DNA from 4 places in the Mesorhizobium sp. 113-3-3 genome. Region 1 is predicted to be linked to each of the others. Evidence: predicted binding sites of a transcription regulator. Region 1 holds the regulator's gene; each other region holds the start of a gene.
What was found. Region 1 encodes HrcA, which represses chaperone genes, less so after heat shock. Its sites were predicted from a motif close to GTTAGCACTCNCNNNNNGNGAGTGCTAAC; they were not measured.
Positions count from the first base shown of each region.

Region 2: a site for HrcA is predicted at 2,701-2,729, ahead of groES (co-chaperone GroES). Genes of this name have one in related genera too.
Region 3: a site for HrcA is predicted at 2,984-3,012, ahead of groES (co-chaperone GroES). Genes of this name have one in related genera too.
Region 4: a site for HrcA is predicted at 2,319-2,347, ahead of JG746_RS13395 (co-chaperone GroES). Genes of this name have one in related genera too.

Region 1 covers NZ_AP023243.1:862,667-867,541, reverse strand. The annotation lists gene JG746_RS04030 (PQQ-dependent sugar dehydrogenase) at 206-1,576, opposite strand; gene JG746_RS04025 (hypothetical protein) at 1,670-1,867, opposite strand; gene hrcA (heat-inducible transcriptional repressor HrcA) at 1,908-2,990, opposite strand; gene rph (ribonuclease PH) at 3,149-3,865, shown strand; gene JG746_RS04010 (VOC family protein) at 4,049-4,459, shown strand; gene rdgB (RdgB/HAM1 family non-canonical purine NTP pyrophosphatase) at 4,459-4,875, shown strand, end outside.
Region 2 covers NZ_AP023244.1:293,495-298,369, reverse strand. The annotation lists gene repB (plasmid partitioning protein RepB) at 1-378, shown strand, start outside; gene repC (plasmid replication protein RepC) at 535-1,740, shown strand; gene groES (co-chaperone GroES) at 2,781-3,077, shown strand; gene groL (chaperonin GroEL) at 3,140-4,801, shown strand.
Region 3 covers NZ_AP023243.1:4,806,864-4,811,738, reverse strand. The annotation lists gene JG746_RS23615 (TadE/TadG family type IV pilus assembly protein) at 1-529, opposite strand, end outside; gene groL (chaperonin GroEL) at 906-2,561, opposite strand; gene groES (co-chaperone GroES) at 2,624-2,920, opposite strand; gene JG746_RS23600 (TetR/AcrR family transcriptional regulator) at 3,098-3,724, opposite strand; gene JG746_RS23595 (MFS transporter) at 3,850-4,875, shown strand, end outside.
Region 4 covers NZ_AP023243.1:2,765,598-2,770,472, reverse strand. The annotation lists gene JG746_RS13405 (hypothetical protein) at 1-130, opposite strand, end outside; gene groL (chaperonin GroEL) at 263-1,891, opposite strand; gene JG746_RS13395 (co-chaperone GroES) at 1,953-2,267, opposite strand; gene JG746_RS13390 (hypothetical protein) at 2,514-2,768, shown strand; gene JG746_RS13385 (DUF1488 domain-containing protein) at 2,765-3,031, shown strand; gene JG746_RS13380 (DUF6500 family protein) at 3,099-3,320, opposite strand; gene JG746_RS13375 (hypothetical protein) at 3,364-3,555, opposite strand; gene JG746_RS13370 (hypothetical protein) at 3,561-3,767, opposite strand; gene JG746_RS13365 (sensor domain-containing diguanylate cyclase) at 4,351-4,875, opposite strand, start outside.

The DNA of each region.
Region 1 (4,875 bases):
GATTTGATTGCACCAGACAGCCCGGTCTTCGCCTTGTGAAGCCCCCTCATCCGGCCGCTTCGCGGCCACGTGGGGAAGAAGAGGAAAGCGACGGCGCTCGCAGGCTCCTCTCCCCACCGGGGAGAGGTCGGATTGCCCCGAATTGCCCCTGCAATTCGGTTTCGGCAATCCGGGTGAGGGGGTCTGCGCTGCCGAGTAATGTCCCTCAGGAACGCCCGCCATCATAGGTCACGCGCCAGATCGTGCCGTTGCCGTCCTCGGTCACGATCAGCGCGCCGTCATGGGCTACGGCCACCCCCACCGGTCGGCCCCAGACCTCGCCGTTGGAAACGACGAAGCCGGTCATGAAGTCCTCGTATTCGCCGGTCGGCTTGCCGTCCTTGAACAGCAGGCGGACGATTTTGTAGCCGGTCCTGTTGCCGCGATTCCACGAACCGTGCAGGGCGACAAACGCATCGCCCCGGTATTCCTTGGGAAAACCGCTGTCGGCGGGCAGGTCCTTGCGGTCGTAGAAGGCGATGTTGAGCGGCGCCGAATGCGCCTGCATCAGCACGTCGGGAATGGTCGCCTTGCCGGCGAGGTCGGGGCGCGCGCCCTTGTGGCGGGGATCCTCGTGGTTGCCGATATAGTACCAGGGCCAGCCGTAGTACGCGCCGTCCTTGACCGACGTGGCGTATTCGAACGGCACATTGTCGCCCAGCGCGTCGCGCTCGTTGACAACGCACCACAGCGCGCCCGTCGCCGGCTGGATGGTCATGCCGGAACAATTGCGCAAGCCGGTGGCGACGATGCGGCCGTTCTTGCCGTCCGGATCGAAGGCCTGCACGTCGGCGCGCCCCTCTTCGGAGCCCCAGGTCGCGCCGAGTGGCTTCGATGTCACCCAGGCGTCGAGGCCGCCCTCCGGCGCCTTGCCCATGTCCTCGGCGACATTCGAGCCCGAACCGACCGACAGATAGAGCGTCTTGCCGTCAGGCGAAAAGGCGATGTCGCGGGTCCAGTGATGGTTCGCGGGAATGTTGGCGACGATGATTTCCGGTTCGCCGGATGCCTTCAGTTCGCCCTTCTGATAGGCGAAGCGCACGATGCTGTCGCTGTTGGCGACATAGACCCATTGCGGGTCATCGCCCGGCGGATAGAAGGCGATGCCATAGGGCTGATTGAGATTGCCGGCGAAAATGCCGTCCTCGGCGGGCCTGGCGCTGTCCTTGGCCAGGCGATAGACGCGGACTTGGTTGGCCTCGCTGTCGGCGACGAACAGGTCGCCATTGGGCGCGACGCGCACGGCGCGCGGATTGTCGATGCCGGACGCGATCAGCTCGGCCGAAAAACCCGGCGGCAATTGCGGCTTCGCGCCCGCCGGCATGTCGGCAAGCCCGGCGCTGTTCGAGGCCGACTTGGTGACGTAGGGTTTTGGCAGGTCTTCCGGTTTGATCAGGCGGCGCACGCCCGGCCTGTCGGCGCGCCAGTCGCCGAAGGCGGCCGCACCCTTCAGGACGGGCTGATCGGCCTGCTGGGCGAATGCCGCGCTTGTCATGAGAAAGAGTGCTGGAAGCACCAGTCCGGCCAATCGGATCATTTTGTCCTCCATCTGGTCGCGAAGGAAACCAACGGCCGATCTGTCCCCGGGTTCCGCCTCACACGACGAGTTGAGGGGAAGCAGGTTCCCTGCCTATGTCCCGGCAGCCAGGAAATCGTCGTCGAGGCGTTTTTCCAGCGCGACGAGATCGGCCGGCAGCGGCAAGCCCATGGCGCGCATTTCCTGCAGCTTCTCGCGCAATTGTTCCTGGATTTCGTGCTGGTCTTCCGGCTGGTTGACCATCTCCTCGAGCAGCAGGCTGATCCGGGCCTTGAGTTCTTCGAGCGCCATTGTTTTTCTCCTTGCTGCCCGTCTCTTGCCGTCCGGGGCGCTACCTTAGCATGCGCGAAATCAGCTGCGCGGTATAATCGACCATCGGCACGATGCGGGCGTAGTTCAACCGGGTCGGGCCGATGACGCCGAGCGCGCCGACGACGCGGGCATCCTTGTCGCGATAGGGCGCGACCACCAGCGACGAGCCCGACAGCGAAAACAGCTTGTTTTCCGAACCGATGAAGATGCGCACGCCCGATCCCTGCTCGGCGAGGTCAAGCAGCTGGATCAGACCGTCCTGCGTCTCCATGTCCTCGAACAAGTGCCGCAGGAGTTCGATATCGGCCTGGGCGGTGACGTTTTCGAGCAGGTTGGCGCGGCCGCGCACGATGAGCCGTGCCGGCAGGCCGCTTTCGGCGCCCGCCCACACCGCCAGCCCTTTCTCGACGAGGTCCTGCGACAGTGTATCCAGCGCCGCTCTCGTCTCTTCCTTGATGCGGGCGATTTCGGTGCGCGCTTCGGCCAGCGTGCGGCCGCGGATATGCGCGTTGAGGAAATTCGAGGCTTCATGCAGTTGCGAGACGGTGATGCCGGCGGGCAGCTCGACGACGCGGTTCTCGACGTCGCCATTCTGCGACACCAGCACGGCAAGCGCCTTGGTCGGCTCCAGCTGGATGAACTCGATATGCTTCAGCGCCACCTCGTTCTTGGCGGCCAGCACCAGGCCGGCGCCGCGCGACATGCCCGACAGCATCTGGCTGGCCTCGGTCAGCATGTGCTCCAGTGTCGCGCCGGAACCGGAGGCGCGCACCTGCGCCTCGATGGTGCGGCGCTCCTCGTCTGAGAGGTCGCCAAGTTCCATGAAGGCATCGACGAAGAAGCGCAGGCCCGCCTGCGTCGGCAGCCGGCCGGCGGAGATGTGCGGTGCGTAGATCAGCCCGAGATGCTCGAGGTCGCTCATCACATTGCGGATGGTGGCCGGCGACAGCGAGGAAGGCAGGATGCGCGACAGGCTGCGCGAGCCCACGGGCTCGCCATCCCTGAGATAGGAATCGACGATGCGCCGGAAGATGTCACGAGAGCGCATGTCGAGTGATTGAAGTGCAAGCGACTGCGAACCGGGATCGATTGCCTTGGTCATTCGGCCAAAAACCTCCTTGTTCAGGATATAGACTTCGGCGCGGTGGACGCAACCCGGTCTCTCGTGTCGGCTCACCGGGTCCGTTTTCCTTTGCGCGCCGCCCCCCATGCGTCTAAAAGCCGGCCACGATTCCGAAAAATGACTGGAAAGAAGCCTGAATGCGCCCCTCCAAACGCCAATTCGACGAAATGCGCGCCATCTCCTTCGAGCGCGGCGTCTCCAAGCACGCCGAAGGTTCGTGCCTGGTGAAGTTCGGCGACACCCATGTCTTGTGCACCGCCAGCCTCGAGGAAAAGGTGCCGGGCTGGATGCGCAATTCCGGCAAGGGCTGGGTGACGGCCGAATATGGCATGCTGCCGCGCTCGACTGGCGAGCGAATGCGCCGCGAGGCCTCGGCCGGCAAGCAGGGCGGCCGCACGCTCGAAATCCAGCGCCTCATCGGCCGCTCCTTGCGCGCGGTGGTCGATCTGCAGGCGCTGGGCGAACAGCAGATCACCGTCGACTGCGACGTCATCCAGGCCGATGGCGGCACCCGCACCGCCTCGATCACCGGCGGCTGGGTGGCGCTGTACGACTGCCTGCGCTGGATGGAAGCGCGCCAGATGGCCAGCGTCGCCAAGGTGCTGAAAGACCACGTCGCGGCGATTTCCTGCGGCATCCATGACGGCCAGCCGGTCATCGATCTCGATTATCTCGAGGATTCCGCGGCCGGCACCGACGCCAATTTCGTCATGACCGGCAAGGGGGGCATCGTCGAGATCCAGGGCACCGCCGAGGGCGAGCCTTTCTCGGAGGACCAGTTTGCCGAATTGATGGGCCTGGCCAAGAAAGGCATCCAGCGCCTGGTGAGTTTGCAGCAGATGGCGGTGGCTTAGGATTTAGATGCCGAGCGTGAGTGCCCCCCTCTGGCCTGCCGGCCATCTCCCCCTCAAGGGGGGAGATCAGATGTTGCCTTGGCCTTCGCCAATCGCCAACGTCGCACAAGGGATGCCGGCGCAGCCACAGCCACTCTCCCCCCTCGAGGGGGAGATGCCCGGCAGGGCAGAGGGGGGCGCCTCGTGATACCCTCTGCAATCCTGGAATCCGCGCTCTACGTCACCGACCTTCCGGCCGCCGAAACGTTCTACACCGACATCCTCGGCCTCACCCTGCTCGGCAAGGTCGACGGCCGCCATCTCTTCTTCCGCTGTGGACCAGGCGTGCTGCTGGTATTCAATGCCGAAGCGACGAAAATACCTCCGGCGCCGGATGCCCGGCTGCCGGTGCCGCCGCACGGCGCGGTCGGCGAGGGTCACCTCTGCTTTGCCGCAACCGCCGCCGAAATCATGGCCTGGAAAGCGCATCTGGAGGCAAAAAGAATCGCCATCGAAAGCGAATTCGAATGGCCGCAAGGTGGCCGTTCGCTCTATATACGCGACCCCTCGGGCAATTCGATCGAGTTCGCCGAGCCGAGAATCTGGGGCCTTTGATGCATACACTTGATGGCAAGAAGATCGTCGTCGCCAGCCACAATGCCGGCAAGCTGCGCGAATTCGCCGATTTGATGGGGCCGTTCGGTTTCGAGGCGAAGTCGGCCAAGGACTATGGCCTGCCGGAGCCTGACGAGACCGGCACGACTTTCGAGGAAAACGCCTACATCAAGGCGCTGGCCGCCGCGAAGGCGACCGGCCTGCCGGCGCTGTCGGACGATTCTGGGCTCTGCGTCGACGCGCTCGACGGCGCGCCCGGCGTCTACACCGCCAACTGGGCCGAAACCGCTGACGGCAGCAGGGATTTCGCCATGGCCATGCAGCGCACCGAAGTGGCGCTGCAGGAGGTCGGCGCCGCCTCGGCCGAGCAGCGCAAGGGCCGCTTCGTCGCCGTCATTTGTCTCGCGTTTCCCGAC
Region 2 (4,875 bases), on a different replicon from region 1:
AGCCTGGTCAAAGTCATCGGTGCCGCACCCTCTATGGGCCGTCGCAGGTGGATGGATATTGCCGAAAAGATCACTGATCCCAAAGCGCTAGAAGCCGCCAAAAATGCCATCCACAGGCCTGAGTTCGAGGCCTTGGGCTCGGACGAACGCTTCATGATGGTTTTGGCTGAAGTTTCGAAGAAGCCGCAGCGAGAACAGATCAGGGAGTGGAAACCGAACGGCGGCAAGGTCGCGGCAAAGATCAAGGACACCGGGAGGGCCTATACGCTCTCCCTCAAGACTGCCGGAGCCGATGAAGGTTTTGGCGGATATCTGACAGAACGGCTGGACGATCTCTATGCCGACTGGCAGGCAAACAGAAAATCGAAGCAGGAGTAAACCGCAAAAGAAAAAGGCCCCCAAACGACCTTAGCCGTGGAAGCCTCTTTCAAAGTTGTCGCAAACTGAGAATCGCATTTCCACGAATCACTGTCAAGAGTCTAGGCGTCGATTCGGCGAGCGGATTTCTTTTGCCTAATTGAAGGCGAAGGAAAAATGGAGACGGGTATTGCAACGACGCCCTTTGGGCGGCGGCCGATGTCGCTTGCCATGCTGGCATCGCAAAACGATTCACGTGAAATCCCCAAGGGCAGGGTCGTCGACAAATGGCAGATCTACCGCAATCTCTGCGAGGGCAAGAGCATCGTCGGCATCGGCGATCGCGCTTTGGCCGTGCTCAATGCGTTGCTATCATTCTATCCCGACAGCGAATTGAGCGAGGAAAACGATCTCATCGTCTTTCCCTCGAACGCACAGCTGTCGCTTAGGGCGCACGGGATGCCGGAGCCCACGGTCAGGCGGCACCTGGCGGCTCTTGTTGACTGCGGGCTGATCATCCGTCGGGATAGCCCGAACGGCAAGCGTTACGCCCGCAAGGGCCGGGGAGGGCAGATCGAGGAAGCATTTGGCTTCTCCCTGGCTCCGCTGCTGGCCCGTGCTTACGAGTTTGAGGCCGCGGCCGAGCGTGTTCGTGCCGGCAACCGGGCGCTCAGGCTTATGCGCGAGCGGATCACCTTGCACCGCCGTGACATCCACAAGCTGATCGAAGCGGCCGTTGACGAAGATGTCCCGGGCGACTGGGGAGGCCTGTGGAAGCGTTTCCGCGGCGTTGTGGAGGCAATCCCGCGCCGAGCCTGCATTGCCGAGCTGGAACCGATCGTGGCTGAGCTTGCCGCATTGCATGACGAAGTGGATAAGCTGCTGGAAATTCACATGAAATCTGCAAATCCGAGCGGCAATGACTCTCAAAATGAGCGGCAGCAATCTGATTCAAACACCGACTCTATTCTTGAATTTGAACCTGCTTTAGAGAAAAGCGAGGCGACGGCCGAGCCCAGGACGAGGACCGCGGAGGCGCCGAAAACATACCCGCTGGGGATGGTGCTGAAGGCCTGTCCCGAAATTGCGGATTATGCCGTCGACGGGATCGGCAATTGGCGCGATCTCATGATAACGGCCGCCCAGGTGCGGGGTTTTCTGGGGGTTTCGCCTTCAGCGTATGAGGAGGCTTGCCATGTGATGGGCCAGGAGACCGCGGCGATCGTGATTGCCTGCATTCTGCAACGGGCGCAGCACATCAACTCGGCTGGCGGTTATATGCGGGTACTCACCGAAAAGGCGAGGGGAGGGGAGTTTTCGGTTGGACCGATGCTGATGGCCGCGCTGAAAGCCAATGGGACGACCTCAAGGATGACAGGATGACTCGCGGCCTGTCATATATCCGGATGGTGGCCCCTCGGGCCGCGGTCATCGGCTTGCTGGTCGCAAACCGTCTCCTGCTGACAGCGAAACCGAACCAGGACCCTCGGTGCAAGACGGATCCGTCGAAAACTGGCTTTTGAGAAGGCCTGTCGGGTCCGGTTTTCAAGCTAAGTCTGAGCACCAGGTCAGCCGGTATTATGTCGCGGGGGATGGCAACGAAAAAGCGCGGCGGATCTGCCCCGGCATGGTCTGCTTTCGGTTGAACGCCGACCCGAAGGATATCCGCCCAGCGCGCTTCGCCGAATTTGTAAACGGCTAGCTCCAGCGACGCCCCTGGCGAGGGGCCGGCCTTCACTGCCATCGCCGCCGGTTGCGCGGCCGAGAAATGTTGAAATTTCCACAATTGACGATAGTCTAGACGCGTCAAAGGCGGGGTCAGAATTGCGTAGGGGGAGATATCATGGAGTATAGATCGCAAATTCCTAATAAAGCTTCTTCTGTATCTACCCATGTCCCTTGAGAAGAGATGGCCGAAATATTGGGTATCGATCCGTGGGAGGAGCCAGTTCGCGCCCGCGACGCGGTTCGCAGTCATCTCGATCGGCTGGTGTGGCTCCTGACTACGGGACTTTTCAAAGACTGACGGCAAAAGCGCTCATAGAATCGGCGCGAATTCTTTGCCGGTTGATGGACCAAATCCGCAGCCGTTGCGCTCGGATGGAAAGCCGTGAAGCTTCCGCTTCGTGTTGCCGTCCGGTGTACAAGGAGTTTCTGACTGTCTGAACGTATGATCGAATGCGGTCTTCGGTCAGGCCTTTGAGCGCGGCACTTGTCGAAGCTGCTGGTCGGTATGGTGATCTGCGGATCGGGTGCAAATCTCACGTGCGTGCTTGTTTTACTCTTCACTCGTCTCCTCTTCCGTCTTGACTAGTACCAGCCGACCGCCTATCCCACCGTCGCGTTAGCACTCGCGTGTGGCGAGTGCTAACGGGCTCCGGCGACGGAGAACCAGTCAACATCCGCACCAGGGATATCCAAAAATGGCAAAGTCGAAGTTCCGCCCGCTTCATGACCGCGTGGTCGTTCGCCGGGTTGAATCCGAATCCAAGACCGCCGGCGGGATCATCATCCCGGATACGGCGAAGGAAAAGCCGCAGGAAGGCGAGATCATCGCCGTCGGTTCCGGCGCCCGCGACGAAGCCGGCAAGCTCGTCCCCCTGGACGTCAAGGCTGGCGACCGCATCCTGTTCGGCAAGTGGTCGGGCACCGAAGTCAAGCTCAATGGCGAAGACCTTCTGATCATGAAGGAATCCGACATCATGGGCATCATCGGCTGAATATCGGCCTCACCGTCATCTAAATCTGCGGGCTCGATCAAAGCCCCTGCCAGGAGCTAAACATGGCTGCCAAAGAAGTAAAATTCTCCCGCGACGCCCGTGAGCGCATGCTGCGCGGCGTCAACATCCTCGCCGACGCGGTGAAGGTCACGCTCGGCCCCAAGGGCCGCAACGTGGTCATCGACAAGTCGTTCGGCGCCCCACGCATCACCAAGGACGGCGTCACCGTCGCCAAGGAAATCGAGCTTGAGGACAAGTTCGAGAACATGGGCGCGCAGATGGTCCGCGAAGTTGCTTCGAAGACCAACGACATCGCCGGCGACGGCACCACGACCGCGACGGTTCTCGCGCAGTCGATCGTCCAGGAAGGCCACAAGGCGGTTGCCGCCGGCATGAACCCGATGGACCTGAAGCGCGGCATCGACCTCGCCGTCACCGAAGTCGTCGTGGCGCTCGGCAAGGCCGCCAAGAAGATCAAGACCTCCGAGGAAGTCGCCCAGGTCGGCACGATCTCGGCCAATGGCGACGAGTCGGTCGGCGCCATGATCGCCGAAGCGATGCAGAAGGTCGGCAACGAGGGCGTCATCACGGTCGAGGAAGCCAAGACCGCCGAGACCGAACTCGAAGTCGTCGAAGGCATGCAGTTCGACCGCGGCTACCTGTCGCCCTACTTCGTCACCAACGCCGACAAGATGGTTGCCGATCTCGAGGACGCCTACATCCTGCTCCACGAGAAGAAGCTCTCCAACCTGCAGGCCATGCTGCCGGTCCTCGAGGCCGTCGTGCAGACCTCCAAGCCGCTGCTCATCATCTCGGAAGACGTCGAAGGCGAGGCCCTGGCCACGCTGGTCGTCAACAAGCTGCGTGGCGGCCTGAAGATCGCCGCCGTCAAGGCGCCGGGCTTCGGTGATCGCCGCAAGGCCATGCTGGAAGACATCGCCATCCTCACCGGTGGCCAGGTCATCTCGGAAGACCTCGGCATCAAGCTCGAGAACGTCGGCCTCAACATGCTCGGCCGCGCCAAGAAGGTGTCGATCTCCAAGGAGAACACCACCATCGTCGACGGCGCCGGCAAGAAGGCCGAGATCCAGGGCCGCGTCGCCCAGATCAAGCAGCAGATCGAGGAGACCACCTCGGACTACGACAAGGAGAAGCTGCAGGAACGTCTCGCGAAGCTCGCGGGCGGCGTTGCCGTGATCCGCGTCGGCGGTGCGACGGAAGTCGAAGTCAAGGAAAAGAAGGACCGCGTCGATGACGCCCTCAACGCGACCCGCGCGGCCGTGGAAGAAGGCATTGTCGCTGGCGGTGGCGTGGCCCTGCTGCGCGCTTCGGCCAACCTCAAGGCCACCGGCGCCAACTCCGACCAGGCCGCCGGCATCAACATCGTGCGTCGTGCGCTGCAGGCTCCGGCCCGCCAGATCGCGGCCAACGCCGGTGCGGAAGCTTCGATCGTTGCCGGCAAGATCCTCGACAACACGGGCGCGACCTTCGGCTACAACGCCCAGACCGGCGAATATGGCGACATGATCGCCATGGGTATCGTCGATCCGGTCAAGGTCGTTCGTACGGCTCTGCAGGATGCGGCCTCGGTCGCCGGCCTGCTGGTCACCACCGAAGCCATGATCGCGGAGGCTCCGAAGAAGGAGTCGGCTGGCGGCGGCATGCCTGGCGGCATGGGCGGCGGCGGCGGCATGGGCGGTATGGGCGGCATGGGGGGTTTCTAAGTCCTCACGGCTCAACAACTCGGGAGGGCGGCAGCAATGCCGCCCTCAGACCGCTGATATTCCCCGTCGATTTT
Region 3 (4,875 bases), 3.2 Mb from region 1:
CCGTGTTGTTGGATGAAACTGTGCACTTCTGCGCCGTGATCGAGGTGCCGCCGCTCAGCGTCAGGCCAGTCTGCGTGCCGTCGAGCGCAAGCATGCAGCCGGGTGTCTGCGGCTGCGCGCCGAGCTCGGCCACCGAATTGGCATAGATCTGCAATTGCTGGCGATTGTCGAGGACGCGTGCCAGGAACAGCGTACGGTAGGTGTTGATCGACACCGAAACGGCGTTGACGCCGGTCGTTTTCGGGGACGCAACCAGGCTGACCTGTACATTGGCGGCGGGAACGCCGTTGAGCACCGCGACGCCGACGGCGGTGGCAGTCATCTGCGAAGTGGACTTGTTCACATTATAGGCGAGGGCGCCCGCATAGGCCGACAGGTCGGCCACGCGCTGATTGTCGGCCCGCTCGACCAGCGCCGCGCCATATTCGGTCACCAGCGCGGCCATGCCGATCAGGACCGGCATCACCAGTGCCGAGATGATCAGCACGTTGCCGTCGCGGTTCCGCAAAAATCGCCGGAAAAACTGCATCGATGGTCACCAGACACGCCACACGCTGGAGCAACCTCGCCGTGCTCTCGCGCTTTAGTAACCGCGAATGTGTTAAGAAATATTGTCTGACAAATTTACGCAATATCGCCAAAGTGCAATCGAAGTTGCTGATTTTGCTGGGAAAATTCTCATGAAGAGGAACTGCCCGATCGGGTGGAGCAGAGCCGATGGCCGCCATTGTCGCAGGAAACCAAGGGCAAGGCGGTGTGGTTAGGGCAAGACAACGAAAAAGGGCGCCGTGCGGCGCCCTTTCCGTAAGCTTAGCTGGATTGGCTGGATTAGAAATCCATGCCGCCACTCAAGCCCGCTTACGGACTTGAGCCATGTTGGTTCATGGGCGTGCTTTATGGACTTCTTAGAAGTCCATGCCGCCCATGCCGCCCATGCCGCCACCGCCCATGCCGCCGGGCATGCCGCCGCCAGCCGACTCCTTCTTCGGAGCCTCCGCGATCATGGCTTCGGTGGTGACCAGCAGGCCGGCGACCGAGGCCGCGTCCTGGAGAGCCGTGCGCACAACCTTGACCGGATCGACGATACCCATGGCGATCATGTCGCCATATTCGCCGGTCTGGGCGTTGTAGCCGAAGGTCGCGCCCTTGTTCTCAAGGATCTTGCCGGCAACGATCGAAGCTTCCGCACCGGCGTTCGAGGCGATCTGGCGGGCCGGAGCCTGCAGCGCACGACGCACGATGTTGATGCCAGCAGCCTGGTCGGCATTGGCGCCGGTGGCCTTGATGTTGGCCGAAGCGCGCAGCAGGGCCACGCCACCGCCGGCAACGATGCCTTCTTCCACGGCCGCGCGGGTCGCGTTCAGGGCGTCGTCAACGCGGTCCTTCTTTTCCTTGACTTCGACTTCCGTCGCACCGCCGACGCGGATCACCGCAACGCCGCCCGCGAGCTTCGCGAGACGTTCCTGCAGCTTCTCCTTGTCGTAGTCCGAAGTGGTCTCTTCGATCTGCTGCTTGATCTGGGCAACGCGGCCCTGGATCTCGGCCTTCTTGCCGGCGCCGTCGACGATGGTGGTGTTCTCCTTGGAGATCGACACCTTCTTGGCGCGGCCGAGCATGTTGAGGCCGACATTCTCGAGCTTGATGCCGAGGTCTTCCGAAATGACCTGGCCACCGGTGAGGATGGCGATGTCTTCCAGCATGGCCTTGCGGCGATCACCGAAGCCCGGCGCCTTGACGGCGGCGATCTTCAGGCCGCCACGCAGCTTGTTGACGACCAGCGTGGCCAGGGCCTCGCCTTCGACGTCTTCCGAGATGATGAGCAGCGGCTTCGAGGTCTGCACGACAGCTTCGAGAACCGGCAGCATGGCCTGCAGGTTGGAGAGCTTCTTCTCGTGGAGCAGGATGTAGGCGTCCTCGAGATCGGCAACCATCTTGTCGGCGTTGGTGACGAAGTAGGGCGAGAGATAGCCGCGGTCGAACTGCATGCCTTCGACGACTTCGAGTTCGGTCTCGGCGGTCTTGGCTTCCTCGACGGTGATGACGCCTTCGTTGCCGACCTTCTGCATCGCTTCCGCGATCATCTTGCCGACCGACTCGTCGCCATTGGCCGAGATCGTGCCGACCTGGGCAACTTCCTCGGAGGTCTTGATCTTCTTGGCAGCCTTGCCGAGAGCCGTGACGACTTCGGTGACGGCGAGGTCAATGCCGCGCTTCAGGTCCATCGGGTTCATGCCGGCGGCAACCGCCTTGTGGCCTTCCTGGACGATCGACTGAGCCAGAACGGTCGCGGTCGTGGTGCCGTCGCCGGCGATGTCGTTGGTCTTCGAAGCAACTTCGCGGACCATCTGCGCGCCCATGTTCTCGAACTTGTCCTCAAGCTCGATTTCCTTGGCGACGGTGACGCCGTCCTTGGTGATGCGCGGTGCGCCGAACGACTTGTCGATGACGACGTTGCGGCCCTTGGGGCCGAGCGTGACCTTCACCGCGTCGGCGAGGATGTTGACGCCGCGCAGCATGCGCTCACGGGCATCACGGGAGAATTTTACGTCTTTAGCAGCCATTTTTAGCTCCTGGCAGGGGCTTGGGATAAAGCCCGGAATTCAGTTGACGGTGAGGCCGATGATCAGCCGATGATGCCCATGATGTCGGATTCCTTCATGATCAGAAGGTCCTCGCCATTGAGCTTGACTTCGGTGCCCGACCACTTGCCGAACAGGATGCGGTCACCAGCCTTGACGTCCAGGGGGACCAGCTTGCCGCTTTCGTCGCGCGCGCCGGAGCCGACGGCGATGATCTCGCCTTCCTGCGGCTTTTCCTTCGCCGTATCCGGGATGATGATCCCGCCGGCGGTCTTGGATTCGGATTCGACCCGGCGAACGACCACGCGGTCATGAAGCGGGCGGAACTTCGACTTTGCCATTTTTTCTTCCTCGAATGAGAACGGTGAGAAACAGTTCCTCCGTCCGGCGAAGCCGGACACATAGTTAGCACTCACCAATGGCGAGTGCTAACGTGGCGCTGAAATAGGCCGCCGACCCGTGAGAGTCAAGGCGCTCGGCAGCCGCGAAAGGCGGTAATTTTTTCCACGGATTGCGGCTTAGAGAAACAACCGCAGCTGTGTGTGGATGATCGACCGGTAATCCTCGATGGTCCGACGGCTTTCCGCTTCGCCTTCCGCGAGCGCCAGGCGCACCACGCCGCCGGCGAGCTGGAAGATCAACAGAACCATGCGTTCGAACTGCTCATGCTTGCCCGGCTCGATCAAGGCGGTGACATGGTCGCAGAACATCCTGGCCTGATACCGGGTTTCGGCGATGTCGAGATTTTTCAACGCCTTGTCGGCCTGGATGGCGTTCTGCAGATCCTGGATGGCGGGATCGCCGGCGACGCGGCCGAGGTAGTCGTCAAGCAGCCGGTCGGCGGCGGCGATCACGTCCCTGGCTTCGCGGACATCGGCGAGGATATCGGTCAATCGCGCGCGGCTCACCTCCGAAAACCGCTCGTAAAGCATCGCCAGGATCGCCGACTTGTTGGGGAAGTAGTGATAGACGGTGGCGATCGGTCCGCCCGCCAGCGCGCCGACTTCCTTCATGGTGACGGCATCGATGCCCTTTTCGCCGATCAGCCGCATGGTCGTCGACAGGATGGCGTCGATGCGCTCGCGGCTGCGCTCCTGCTTGGGCTTGCGCCTCGGTTCGGTCGCTGTTCGCCTTGCTTGTGTCATGCACCGGTCTTTCGCACGAATTGCCAAATTCTGGTTGACAAAAAATCTGATCAAGTATCAGTTTCCGAAATGCTGACAGGTTGTCAGCTTTTTTGCCGTGCGGCAAGGGACGTTGGGAGGCGGCTTTGGCATCTGGTGACGCGCAGGCCGGAAGCGGCGACTGGCTGGTCGGCAACCCGACCGGCGGGCAGCTTGCCTCGGCGCTGTGGATCGGGTCGGTCGGCCTGCTCATTCTCGGCCTGCAGCCCGTCCTGCTCGGCGCGCTCTACACGGAGGGCCATGTCAGCGGGGACGAACTGGCGCTGGTCGCCACCGCCGAGATGATCGCCATCGCCATCGGTTCGGCGATCGTCGCGATGTTGCTCTCGGCCCGCAACATGCGCTGGAAAAGTGCGGTGCTGCTGCTCCTGCTGGCGCTGGCGAATGTCTGGACGGCCTATGCCGGCGGCGCCAATCCGCTGATGGAGGCACGCGCCCTGGCGGGGCTTGCCGAAGGCGGACTGGTTGCCGTCGCCACCGAATTGATCGCCCGTTCGCGGCGGGCCGAACGCATCGGCGGCTTCTTCGTCACCATGCAGACCCTGGCGCAATGCGCGCTGGCCCTGCTTCTGGCGCTCTATGTAATCCCGGCCGCCGGATCGGCTGGCGGCTTCCTCATTCTCGCGGTCGTCTGTGTCCTGTCGCTCGTCGTCGCCTTCGTCGTCCCTGCTGACTATGCCGACCTGCCCAAGGACGAGAACCTGGCCAATGTGCTGACGGTTCCCTCGATCACCGCGCTGTCGTGCGTCTTCTGCTATTTCATGTTCTTCGGCTCGGTCTGGGCGTTTCTGGAACCGCTTGGCGCCCAGTTCGGCATTGATGGCCGCACCGTCGGCCTGATTGTCTCGGCGAGCCTCGCGGTGCAAGTCACGGGCGCAATGACGGCGACCGTGTTCGAAGCGCGCATTGATTACCGCACTGCCATCGCAGTCATTGGCGCCGTCGCGCTGGTCGCCTCGCTCATCCTGGCCAGCGGACCGGCCCTCGCCACCTTCTGGGTCGCCGCCCTGGTCATGGGTTTTATCCTCCTGTTCGTCGTGCCTTACCAGATCCGGCTGGCGATCACGGCCGATGAGACGCGCACCGCCGTGCTCCTGGTGCCGGCCGCGCAG
Region 4 (4,875 bases), 1.9 Mb from region 1:
GTGGCGTTGCGGTATCTGAATCCGATTTCTTGTGCTTGTCGGCGGCAATCCTGCGGATGCGGTCGAAGCGGCTCTCTTCGGTGGTTTCGGTCGTGACGACCGTCTGTGGCTTCTGCGCGAACACGATCATGGATCGATCTCCTGGGCTAGAGGCCTGTGCGCCGGGAGCGGCCCCCGGCGGTAATATCCGGCTCCTGGAACCGGCGTGGATGCAGCTCAGGCCCGGGAGGCGGCTTCGATGAAGCCACCCCCCGCTGAATCGTTAGTAGCCGCCCATGCCGCCGCCGCCACCGGCAGGCGCCGCATCCTTGGCCGGGATGTCGGTGATCATGGCTTCGGCGGTGATCAGGAGTGCTGCGATCGAGCCGGCGTCCTGCAATGCGGTGCGCACCACTTTCGCCGGATCGACGATGCCGGCCTTGATCATGTCGACATAGGTCTCGTTCTGGGCGTCAAAGCCCTGATTGTGATCCTTGCTGTCGGCGAGCTTGCCGACCACGATCGAACCTTCGACGCCGGAATTCTCGGCGATCTGGCGGATCGGCGCTTCAAGCGCGCGCAGCACGATCGAAATACCGGCGGTGACATCGGCATTGGCGCCGTTGAGGCCGGCCAGCGCCGACCGGGCGCGCAGCAAAGCCACGCCGCCGCCGGGCACGATGCCTTCCTCGACCGCCGCGCGCGTCGCATTCAGCGCGTCGTCGATGCGGTCCTTCTTTTCCTTCACTTCCGACTCGGTGACGCCACCGACACGGATGACGGCAACGCCGCCCGACAGCTTGGCCAGCCGCTCCTGCAGCTTTTCCTTGTCGTAATCTGAGGTCGTCTCCTCGATCTGGCCCTTGATCTGGGCGACGCGCGCCTGGATCGTCGCCTTGGTGCCGGCGCCATCGATGATCGTGGTGGTGTCCTTCTCGATCAGCACGCGCTTGGCGCGGCCGAGCATCTCGATGGTGACGTTTTCGAGCTTGATGCCGAGATCCTCGGAAATCATCTGGCCGGATGTCAGCACGGCGATGTCTTCCAGCATCGCCTTGCGGCGGTCGCCGAAGCCCGGCGCCTTGACGGCAGCGACCTTGAGGCCGCCGCGCAATTTGTTGACGACCAGCGTGGCCAGAGCCTCGCCTTCGACGTCCTCGGAGATAATCAGCAGCGGCCTGCCGCTCTGCACCACCGCTTCGAGGATCGGCAGCATCGCCTGCAGATTGCCGAGCTTCTTCTCGTGGAGGAGCACATAGGGCTCTTCGAGCTCGACACGCATCTTGTCGGCATTGGTGACGAAATACGGGCTGAGATAGCCGCGGTCGAACTGCATGCCTTCGACGACATCGAGTTCGGTTTCGGCGGTCTTGGCTTCCTCGACGGTGATGACGCCGTCATTGCCGACCTTGTCCATCGCCTTGGCGATCATCTCGCCGACGGTGGCGTCGCCATTGGCGGCGATGGTGCCGACCTGGGCGATCTCGGCCGACGACTTGACTTTCTTGGCCTTCGCCTTGATCTCGACGACCACGGCGGCGACCGCCTGGTCGATGCCGCGCTTCAGGTCCATCGGGTTCATGCCGGCGGCAACAAGCTTGGCGCCTTCGCGCAGGATCGAGGCGGCCAGCACGGTCGCGGTGGTGGTGCCGTCGCCGGCCAGGTCGTTGGTCTTGGAGGCCACTTCGCGCACCATCTGCGCGCCCATGTTCTCGAACTTGTCGGCAAGCTCGATTTCCTTGGCGACGGTGACGCCGTCCTTGGTGATGCGCGGCGCGCCATAGGCCTTGTCGATGATGACGTTGCGGCCCTTGGGGCCGAGCGTGACCTTCACCGCATTGGTGAGGATCTCGACGCCGCGCAGCATGCGGTCACGCGCGTCGGTGGCGAATTTGATTTCCTTGGCAGACATTTTTTCAATCCCGTTCGAATTTGGAGTGGACGAACCCCGCGCGGAAGGCGCGGCGCTCCAGTCAGGCGGCCTTCTTGGCTTCGACGCTCTTCTCGATCACGCCCATAATGTCGGCTTCCTTCATGATCAGAAGGTCCTCACCGTCGATCTTGACCTCGGTGCCCGACCATTTGCCGAACAGGATCAGGTCGCCGGCCTTGACGTCGAGCGGCACAAGCGCGCCGTTTTCGTCGCGTGCGCCGGGGCCGATGGCGATGACTTCGCCCTCCTGCGGCTTTTCCTTGGCATTGTCGGGAATGATGATGCCGCCCTTGGATTTGGTATCGCCTTCGGCGCGCCGGATGACGACGCGGTCGTGGAGTGGCCGAAACTTCATGAAAACTTCTTTCTGGGGCCGGCTTAGGCGGCCGCGCCCTTATATAGGCGCTTTGGCACTCGATAGATAGGAGTGCCAAAAATTATTCGCGGCCGGAATTAAATATTGAAAAGTATTATTTCGGCCTGCCGTTTCGTGATATCGCAAAGCAGTCAAATAATTCAAAAAATTGAATTTTGCCGGTCGAGTGCCTATTTATCGGACAAGTTCATTTTCACGATTCCAGGCACCAAGGAGATTTATGCGATGGCCGACGGCAATCAGACGATCATGGAAAAAGCTGAAGCCCGCTTCGTCGACAAGCAGAAGAAGACGGCCGAGCGCAACAAGGCGACAGCCGAGTACATGTCCGAGGCGCGGGCCCGGGAGATCAAGACGGCAAGGCTGCGGGAGTTGCGGCTGGCCAAGGAAGAGGCTGACCGCGTCGCCGAAGCCCTGAACCCGACGCCGAAGAAGAAGCGGGCGACCAAGAAGGCCGCCGCAACGGAGGCAAAAACATGAGCCTGACCTTCCCCAACCGCAGCCGCAGCTATGACGAAGCCGGCAAACGCATCCGCTTCGTCGGCCATGACGGCATGTTCCAGATTTCCTTCTCGGTAGCCGCCGACGCGATGACCAGGATGCAGCCGGCAACCGCGGCCAATGAGGCCGGTTACCTCGCAACATTCGACACGCAGAGCAGCGCCATCCGCGACGTGGCGTCGAAGGCCTATGACCGCACGCGCAAGAGCATGTATGTGCTGACGGCCGACGACTTCGGCTGATCAGCCCTATGCATGTCGCTCAAAAGTGACCCCGGTTTTGAGATAACGACATGCATAGAAACAAAGATCAAAGGTCCATGTCCTCGACCATCGTGCGTATCTTCGCGGCCTTTTCGAAATGGTCGAGGCGGTGGGTCCTGATCCACCATTCCGCTGCTTCCATCAGCAGTTCGGGGTCGTCATTCCTGTTGGCGAAAAACGCGTAGAACGACAGGCCGACGCCAGGGCCTTTCTCGGAAATCTTGCGGTCGCAGACCTCCAGTATCTTTTGCTTCAGGCTGGCTCTCACGGGAATCCTCTTGTTTTTATGCCGCGGGGTCTTGGCCCCCCGTTCAACCCTTGCGCTCCGCCCTTTCGCGGCGCCGGATGTCGCCGACATTCATCTGCACGACCATGTCCTCGGCCTCGCGCGGGCTCATGCCGACCATCACCTTTTGCCTGATCATCGCAGGCTGGCCGGTGAAGACATCGACGATCGCCCAACTCTGGGGCAGATCCATGCGCAGCGCATAGCGATTTGCCATGATCCTCAGCCCTGCAACATGAAAAACACCGTGCCCAGGACCAGCATCGTCCAGGCGATCACCGACAGCTTCAACGCCATGCCGCCATGCGCGGCCACAAGCTCCCGCAAGCGCGGCACGATGCCAGCCGAAGCGGTTGGCACCGCCGCGACGGCGACGGATGGCTTGACGCCAAGTTTCCCAAAGACCGGCAGCGATGACGGTTCACGCACGAAAATGACCTCGAATGCCGGGGAAGATCGGAGCGAGCAGGCTCGCGCCCCTGCCATAGCACTCTTTTCGCGAGCGCCCTGCATGCCAAATGCAGATAGGTGGTTTTAACCTCGGCCCCATGCCGGCGTGAGCATGTCCGTCGCAGGCGACAACGACCGCAACCGCACAAATCGGCCGCGACAAGTGGTCGGGCACAGGGGTCTCGGCTGTAGGATTTTGGAGGCCTCGCCTCGGGATCGAACCGAGGCTTCAGAGATTTGCCGTCTCCAGCGTAGCCGCTCCGCCACGAGGCCATTGCGACCGAACTAACGGGGAAATGCTTGCGGAAACGTTAAGCCCGACCGCTGTTCTGTCGGCACTTTGCGAAATGTCGGCTGGCAGCGCTCTTTGGCAGACGCCTCGCCCCCGAAACCCCGAAGGCGTGAGCGCTGCCATGGGCGGGTATCCTGGCTGCGCGGACAAGAAATGACCGACGCTGCGCGCCGCCTGGTGATTCAGAACTTCAAATCACAGCCCTAACACTTTGTTTACAAATGACTCCAAAGGTAAGCCTGCCAGGCCTCCCCTGAAAAACGCAGGCCTTCACGCCGCGGCGCTCCGGCCTTTCGCGCCGGCCTCGGCCTTGAAGATGCGGAAGGTGTTGCGACCCGCCGCCTTGGCGGCATAGAGCGCCGTGTCGGCCTGCGCGAACAGGTCGCAAGGCGAGCCTGCGCCGGCGAACGCGATGCCGACCGAGGCGCCCAGCCGCAGCGACTGGCCGCGTATCGGGACCGGCTTGCCCATCCTCTCGACGATCTCGCGCGCCACGCTGGAGACGGCGGCCCGGTCGAGATGCGATCCGAGCAGCACCGCGAACTCGTCGCCGCCGACGCGCGCCACCAGATCCGCCTCGCCGCAGCCTTCGACGAGGCGCTCGGCCGCCGCCTTCAGGCACTCGTCGCCGACGACATGGCCGAACGTGTCGTTGACCGCCTTGAAGCCGTCGAGATCGATCAACAGCAACGCGCCGAGCGGATGGCTGGCATCCGCCTGCGCCAGCCGCGCCTGGAACCGGGCGCGGTTGGCAAGCCCGGTCATGGCGTCGAACTCGGCGAGATAGCGCATCCT